Regions from separate parts of the Lysinibacillus sp. LK3 genome, predicted to be linked through region 1. Evidence: riboswitches for the same ligand, from Rfam matches in the RefSeq annotation. Region 1 holds a riboswitch; the other holds the start of a gene.

Region 1 (3,723 bases):
CCAGTTGTTTCGCTATAAAAGGAACTTCAAAAGCTCCTGGCACCCATGCAACATCAATAGATGCAGAATCAACCCCATGACGAGTTAAACCATCCATTGCCCCATCCAATAATTTGCTAGTAATAAACTCATTAAAACGACCCACTACTACTGCAATTTTCAAATCCGTTCCAATTAATTGTGCTTCAAATGTTTGACCCATTGTTCCTTCTCCTTTTTACATAGAAATTTTAGTTTTATTAGTGGATAATTGTTTACGATAAGCAACCAATGCTTCTATCGAGATCATTTTTAAGCCATGATGTGCAGCGTAATTTGTTAGTTCTTCAAACCGAAGCATATGCCCATCATCACCCATAATTTCGCAAATAACACCTGCAGGTACGCTATGACAAAGCTTCGCTAGGTCAATAGTGGCCTCCGTGTGCCCTCTCCGTTCCAGCACGCCTTGCTCTTTCGCAATCAACGGAAAAATATGGCCTGGTCGACGAAAATCAGTTGGCTTAGCTTGCTTTTCTATCATTCTTTGTATCGTTAGCGCACGCTCAAAGGCGCTAATCCCTGTCGTTGTTTCTACATGATCGATACTTACCGTAAATGCGGTTTGATGGTTATCTGTATTGTGCTGAACCATTGGATATAAATCTAGCTTTTGTGCAAGCTGCTGCGAAATCGGCGTACAAATTAAACCTCTACCATTGGTTGCCATAAAGTTGATTGTTGCTGGTGTGATGAATTCAGCGAGTGCCAGAAGATCTCCTTCATTTTCTCGATCCTCATCATCAACCACCACAATCATATTGCCCTGCCTTAAATCCTCTATGGCTTCTTCAATTGAATGTAGCACGATGATCAACTCCTATTCTGTGATTTAAAAACCATGTTGTGCTAAATAATCTCTTGTAATAGCTGGCGTTGTTTGCCCCTTTTTTAATTGCCCTATAATGTATTTTCCAACTAAATCGGTTTCGATATTAACGATTGCTCCAACCCTCTTCATACCTAAAACGGTTTCTTTGTAAGTATGAGGAATAAGTGAAATTGTGACACTCTTGGCTTCAACATGAAAAAGGGTTAAGCTTGTGCCATCAATTGTTATGGAACCCTTTGGAATACAAAAGTTGGTTAGTTCCTCTGACATTTCGATATCAATATAAACGGCGTTTGCTACTGGACGTTTTCGCAAAATTTTGCCGACTCCATCAACATGACCAGCAACAAAATGGCCACCAAATCGCCCATTAGCAGGCATGGCACGCTCCAAATTAACAGAATCACCTATTGCCAGCTGCTGTAGATTTGTTGCTTTGACTGTTTCAGGCATAACATCCATCGTAAGCTGCTGTTGTGTGAAATTTGTCACCGTTAAACAAACTCCATTGACCGCTATACTGTCACCAAGCTTGACATCCTCCGTTATCTTGGCTGATTGAACCGTAATTTTCATACTGTCCCGATCACTTTGCAAGGCTTTTATGATACCAATATCCTCTACAAGTCCTGTAAACATTCCATCACCTACTCTACTTTATTAGCACTTCTATCCTTAACTTTTAAAGTTGATCTACCTATTTTTGTGCCTTATCCTTCTCCCTTCTCTCGTTAGCAATAAAAAATAAAAACCCCTTTACATCAAAGGGGTTTTGGGAGTATAAGACATCAACAAATAAGCCTATTTGAAAACAATTTTTTCATAGACTGTCATCTCACTCGTTCTTCTCCCATCCAGACTATCACTGTCGGTTTTGGATTTGCACCAAATCAGCTTGCGCTCACGGACTTTGAATTGCTTCATCACCGCCGATTGGGAATTTCACCCTACCCCGAAGAACATCTTCTATTCGATTGTGGCTAAATAAAAAAACTTCCCACAAGATGATTGGGAAGTTTTGTAATAAATGCATAGTCAAATAAACCTTCTAAATTAGAATCAATTTAAAAAGTTCGCATTTTTACCCTTCTCCCATCCAGACTGTAACTGTCGGTTTTGGATTTGCACCAAATCAGCTTGCGCTCACGGACTTTGAATTGCTTCATCACCGCCGATCGGGAATTTCACCCTACCCCGAAGAATATTTTTATTTAGCTAGTCTTACGATAACACTATTTTATTATATTATCCATCCTTCTTTTTAAATTTTTTTCGAAGCATAAATTTTAAACAGCTTTGACTCGACTTGAAAAATGTAAAAGATGTTATTAAAATGATGACATTTAACCTGTTTATGGAACTTCTTAATCAAAAAAACGTTCCTTTACAAGTGACTATTCAGTCTAGCAGTTTGGAGGTCATTTACTTGACATTTTTTAAAAATATACCTTTTAAACAAGCTATTTTCTATGCCCTATTAGCACTCTGTTGTGGGGTTTCGATCGTTTTCGTACATCATAACGAACAATTTTATGATCGACCGATAGCGGAAATAACGCAAGTGGATGTAACAGCATCAGAACCGATGACAGATATGTATGAAAATGAGGATTTTTTGTTTACACAGGAGATTATGGCCATTATCAAAAATGGTCAGCATAAGGGGCAATTCATTCATTTGACGAATGACTATTCTTCGTCTGGTGCTTTTGATCAAGAATACCATGTAGGAAATGAAATCTTTGTCACGCTAGATGATCGCACAACAGAATCTGTTTTAACAGGAACCATTCTCGATTTAAAACGAGATCAAACCATGGTAATGATTGCATGGATTTTTATTTTTGCCCTACTTATTGTAGGTAAAAGACAAGGCTTATTTTCTATCATTAGTTTGAGTGTCAATGCTGTGATTTTATCATTCGCATTAGATCTTTATGTGAAGCATGGGGGCGTAAGCCTGTTATTAGTCAGCGGCATTTGCGCTCTGCTATTTACGATTATTTCGCTACTACTTATTAGTGGATTGCATACAAAAACATATGTAGCCATCGTGTCCACACTTTTAGGCACTGTTATAGCGCTTATCATAAGCTCTATTGTAATGTGGTTGACAGGTGAAAATGGTCTTCGTTATGAAGAAATGCAATTTTTAACACGTCCCTATCGTACCGTCTTTATGGCAGGTTTATTTATTGGCTCACTTGGGGCAGTAATGGATGTTTCTATTACAATGGCTTCCTCAATTTTTGCTTTATACGAGCAAGATCCTACAATCTCTGTCAAGGCTCTGAAATCTTCGGGACATGAAATCGGTAAAGATATTATGGGTACCATTACAAGTATCTTATTCTTTGCCTACCTTTGCGGCTCCATACCTATGATTATTCTCTATTTAAAAAATTCTTCCACATTAGGGCTTACATTGTCCTTAAATCTTTCATTAGAATTAGCCCGTGCCTTAGCAGGGGGTATTGGTGTTGTCCTTACGATTCCTATCAGTCAGTATACCGCTATATTTTTCATTAATCGAAAGAGGGTTCAAGGATGAATGTTGTCGTCTTATTAGCAGTTATATTATTCGTGTTAATGGTACTTGTCGGCGGTAGACAGGGGATACGCTCATTTCTTTCTTTATTCCTAAACTTTGGTGTGCTCTTTGTCACCATTTTTTTAATGACAAACCCTAAAAATAGCCCCATCATCTTGACGTTTATTGCCTGTACGGTCATTAGCTGTATTAGTCTTTTCTATATCAATAAAACAAACAGTAAAACCATTACAGCCTTTATCTCGACGATGGTGACGATAGGTATGTTACTACTCTTTATTACCTTTGTAACGGAAAAGTC
Region 2 (3,723 bases), on a different contig from region 1:
ATAATCTCATATAAACTAAATGATGACGTTAATGTAGCAAATAAAAATAGCAATAAAAACATGGCTAAAAACACTTCACCAAATGGCATTTGACTAAATGCTGTTGGTAGCACCATAAATAGCAAACCTGGACCCGCTGCTGGCTCTAAATCAAAGGCGAACACAACAGGGAAAATCGCTAAACCTGCTAAAAATGAAACAAGCACGGTTAACAGCACTACAGAACCCGCTGAATTCGGAAGACTGACATCTTTTTTTAGATAAGAGCTATATGTAACTAGACAAGAAAAACCTACTGCTAACCCAAAGAACGATTGCCCTAAGGCTTCTAATAATGCCTTACCCGTAATATTCGAGAAATCAGGCCATAAGAAGAATTTTACCCCTTCCATTGCCCCATCTAATGTAACTGCACGCACAACAAGGACAATAAACATTATGAAAAGTAACGGCATCATCCATTTATTGGCCTTTTCAATCCCATTTTGTACACCTAATGAAATCACAAGTACGTTGGCTAATGTAAACAACACTAGACCAACTAGCGTAATCCAAGGCGTGCCTATAATTTTTCCAAATAATTCAGCAGGATCTACTGCTGGATCAATTACCGCGCCAGCTACACCTAGCCCGCTATAAATAAAGATCCAACCTCCAACAACGCTATAAAAAGTTAATAATAAAAAACAGCCTAGCACGCCCATTCGACCAATCCAGGCCCATCCTGGCTTAGTTGGAGCAATTTTTTTATACGCTGTTACAGCCTCGGATTGTGTACCACGTCCTAAAACATACTCGGACAATAACATCGGTAGTCCTATTAACAAGGTAAATAACACAAAGATAAGGAAAAATGCTCCTCCACCACTTTGTCCTGTTACATAGGGAAGTTTCCAAATTGCCCCTAGTCCGATCGCCGCACCAGCTGATGCTAAAATAAAACCTAATTTACTAGACCATTGTCCTTTTTTTCCACTCATCTCTTCAAACTCCTCAAACATTCTAAACTCTTCTCTATTTTACATGAAAATATAGCTTTCGACTAGGTTATAATTATAAAGTACTAGTTAGCTTTTTTACCCCATTACTTTTTTCTATATTTATCCGTTAGTTTTGCCTTTCTTTTCTTCACACCTTTCCCTATCCATCATTCCTTCCAACAAAAAACCTCAGGTATGTTCACCCGAGGTTAGTAAAAATTATTTTGTTATATAGATAGAACGCTGGCGGTCGATCCACTTGCGCATAGTTGTAAATAAAAACGCCATAATAGCCGTTAATAAAATACCTTTCACAATGTTAAATGGTAAAATCCCAGCGATAATCATTTTATAAAGTGAGTCACCTACAACAGGTTCCATTCCTAAGAAGTATGTGTACATCGGTAAAAATACTGCGTAGTTTAAAATACTCATCCCTACTGCCATTACGACTGTTCCTGTCGCTAAACCTCCAACAAGACCAGCAATTGTTTTAAAGCGATTAAAAATAAGGCTTACAGGCAAAATAAATAAAATACCTGTTGCAAAGTTGGCAATATGACCTACTGGCACACCTGTTGGCGTTCCAGAGAAAATCCAATCCAATACATTTTTAAATAATTCTACTAAAATACCAGCTACAGGCCCCATTGTGATGGCTGCTATTAATGCAGGCATATCACTAAAGTCGACTTCCAAGAATGCTGGGAATGGTGGAATTGGGAAATTAAAAAGCATTAATAAAAACGAAATACTGCTCAGCATGCCAATCGTAATAAACGATTGAAGTTTAACATTTTTCTTCATAGAAAACTCTCTCCTCTTTGCTGATTCAATCTCGCAAGAAGAAAGGTGACGATCTTTCAATTGTTAGCACGAAAAAACCCTTATGCATAAAGAGCACAAGGGAGAAAGGCATGACGAATAGGCGTCAATTTAAACTATTTTTGAGCACTGTTTAAAAAGCCATACAAAAAAAGCGCTCGGTCATAGTTTATTTCATAACAATGAATGACGATCGTACCTCCATCTTCTCCCATCCAGACTTTAACTGTCGGCCTCGGAATCACACCAAGTCAGCCATGCAAATAAATTTGCACAGGTCGCGGGCTGAAGAGCGAAGCATAAACCATTCGAGTTAATGGAAACATTAACGGTTCACCACTCTATTACCGCCGGTCGGGATTTTCACCCTGCCCCGAAGATGAATCATATTATTTTATACTACAACCTTACTATAATTAATTATTAAGAAAAAGTAAATAGTTCTGCTTAAAAAATTCCGATTAGATTTGTAAGTATTGTAAAAATGGAGCATTCCATGTTACAGGAATGCTCCATTTTTGATTTTGACTAAGGCATATATTGTTTATTTGGCCCCACAGGCTTTGGCAAATACGTTTTTAAATCGAATCCTTCCCAGCTTTCTTGGACCACATTATCCAAGCGTAATTGTTGGTCAAAGCTAGCAGCAGTTAACATCATAGCTTCAATTAATTGGGTAGCGCGAATTGGCTCCATCGATGCTAAATCTAAGGGAATATCGAATGTTACGACTACACCTTCTGCTTCCTCTTTCACGGTATATGTTACGTTTTCAGGAACGACTGTTACATAAACATCATCATTTTTGTTTTTCATTAGTGTAAGTGCCTCTGTAACATTAGCAAATGTTTGACGGAAATCTGGTGACAGATATTCTGCCCCACTACCATCTTGGTATAAATAATAATTAAAATGCTTGGCGTTTGTTAATGACATGGCTTGACTTGGCTCACCCTCCTGAGAAAACTCATAAGGTGTGCCATCTTCATTTTGAATCTCAACTTCCGTATATTCAGAATCCGAGAAGGTATCCTCTAAAGTCCCTTTGTATTCATTAACGGTAGCTGATGCAACATCATAGTCATTGTCCTTTGGTAATACGTGGACAAGCTTGTCTTCCTTCTCCTTCAGTTCACCTTTAAAAGGATGATAATCCGTAAACCCTTTGGCTTCTTCATCTATTTGAGGAGCATATTTTTCATACATCTGTAGGGTAGAAGGCTTTTCTGTTCCAAAATCAGTTGCTACACGCTCATTTGGTATCACATATGTCATTGGAACACTTTCTGCATCGCGTCCTGCCAAACCAATACGGAAAACGACAGCATCTTTCACATCTTCCTCATAGACAGACGACCGTAAAGATAGCATACGCTCATGCTCCGATACAATACTGGATTGAAGTGCCTCATCCTGGGTAGCTGCCTCTTTAGCAGAACGATCTTCCTGTAACGTAGAGTAATTAGCCGTTTCTGGCGTACTAGCTAGATCTTTTTGGCTAGCGTCATTATTCATGAACATGAAGCCAACGAGTACCGTTATCGCGAAAACTGCTGCTACACTCGTAAAAATCGGCATTTTTCGGAACTTAAATCGTGATGGTCGTTCATCTTGTATTAAAGATTTACTTGCTTGTTGTGCTTCTTCATTCTCTATAGGTTGTTGTATCGCTTCTTGTAGGTGACTATTATCCTGCAAGCGAGCATCTGCCATTAACCGATTTAATATTTCTTCTTTTGAACGGCGGTCAGAAAGCTTAGGGGCATTGTTCAAGACATGTTCAAGCTGTTCATCATCAAATGGCTTATGCGTCATTGCCGTTTCGCCTCCTGTTCTCTAATCGGCTGTAGCTGTTGCCTTAAAAATTTAATGGCTCGATGCTGGGTCGTTTTTACCTTAGCTTCTGTCCAATCTAGTA

What was found. Region 1 has a riboswitch for FMN ahead of ribE (riboflavin synthase). Riboswitches for the same ligand answer to the same signal wherever they lie in the genome.
Region 2: linked by a shared signal. The riboswitch ahead of VK91_RS04815 (ECF transporter S component) and the one ahead of ribE (riboflavin synthase) in region 1 are both predicted to bind FMN.

What each region holds. Positions count from the first base shown of each region.
Region 1 is NZ_LDUJ01000001.1:188,352-192,074, reverse strand. It holds gene ribE (6,7-dimethyl-8-ribityllumazine synthase) at 1-202, opposite strand, end outside; partial or broken gene ribB (3,4-dihydroxy-2-butanone-4-phosphate synthase) at 230-847, opposite strand; gene ribE (riboflavin synthase) at 872-1,510, opposite strand; FMN riboswitch at 1,710-1,835, opposite strand; FMN riboswitch at 1,952-2,077, opposite strand; gene VK91_RS00895 (YibE/F family protein) at 2,298-3,422, shown strand; gene VK91_RS00890 (YibE/F family protein) at 3,419-3,723, shown strand, end outside.
Region 2 is NZ_LDUJ01000007.1:84,285-88,007, forward strand. It holds gene VK91_RS04810 (sodium-dependent transporter) at 1-980, opposite strand, end outside; gene VK91_RS04815 (ECF transporter S component) at 1,200-1,787, opposite strand; FMN riboswitch at 2,005-2,190, opposite strand; gene VK91_RS04820 (hypothetical protein) at 2,334-3,620, opposite strand; gene sigX (RNA polymerase sigma factor SigX) at 3,617-3,723, opposite strand, start outside.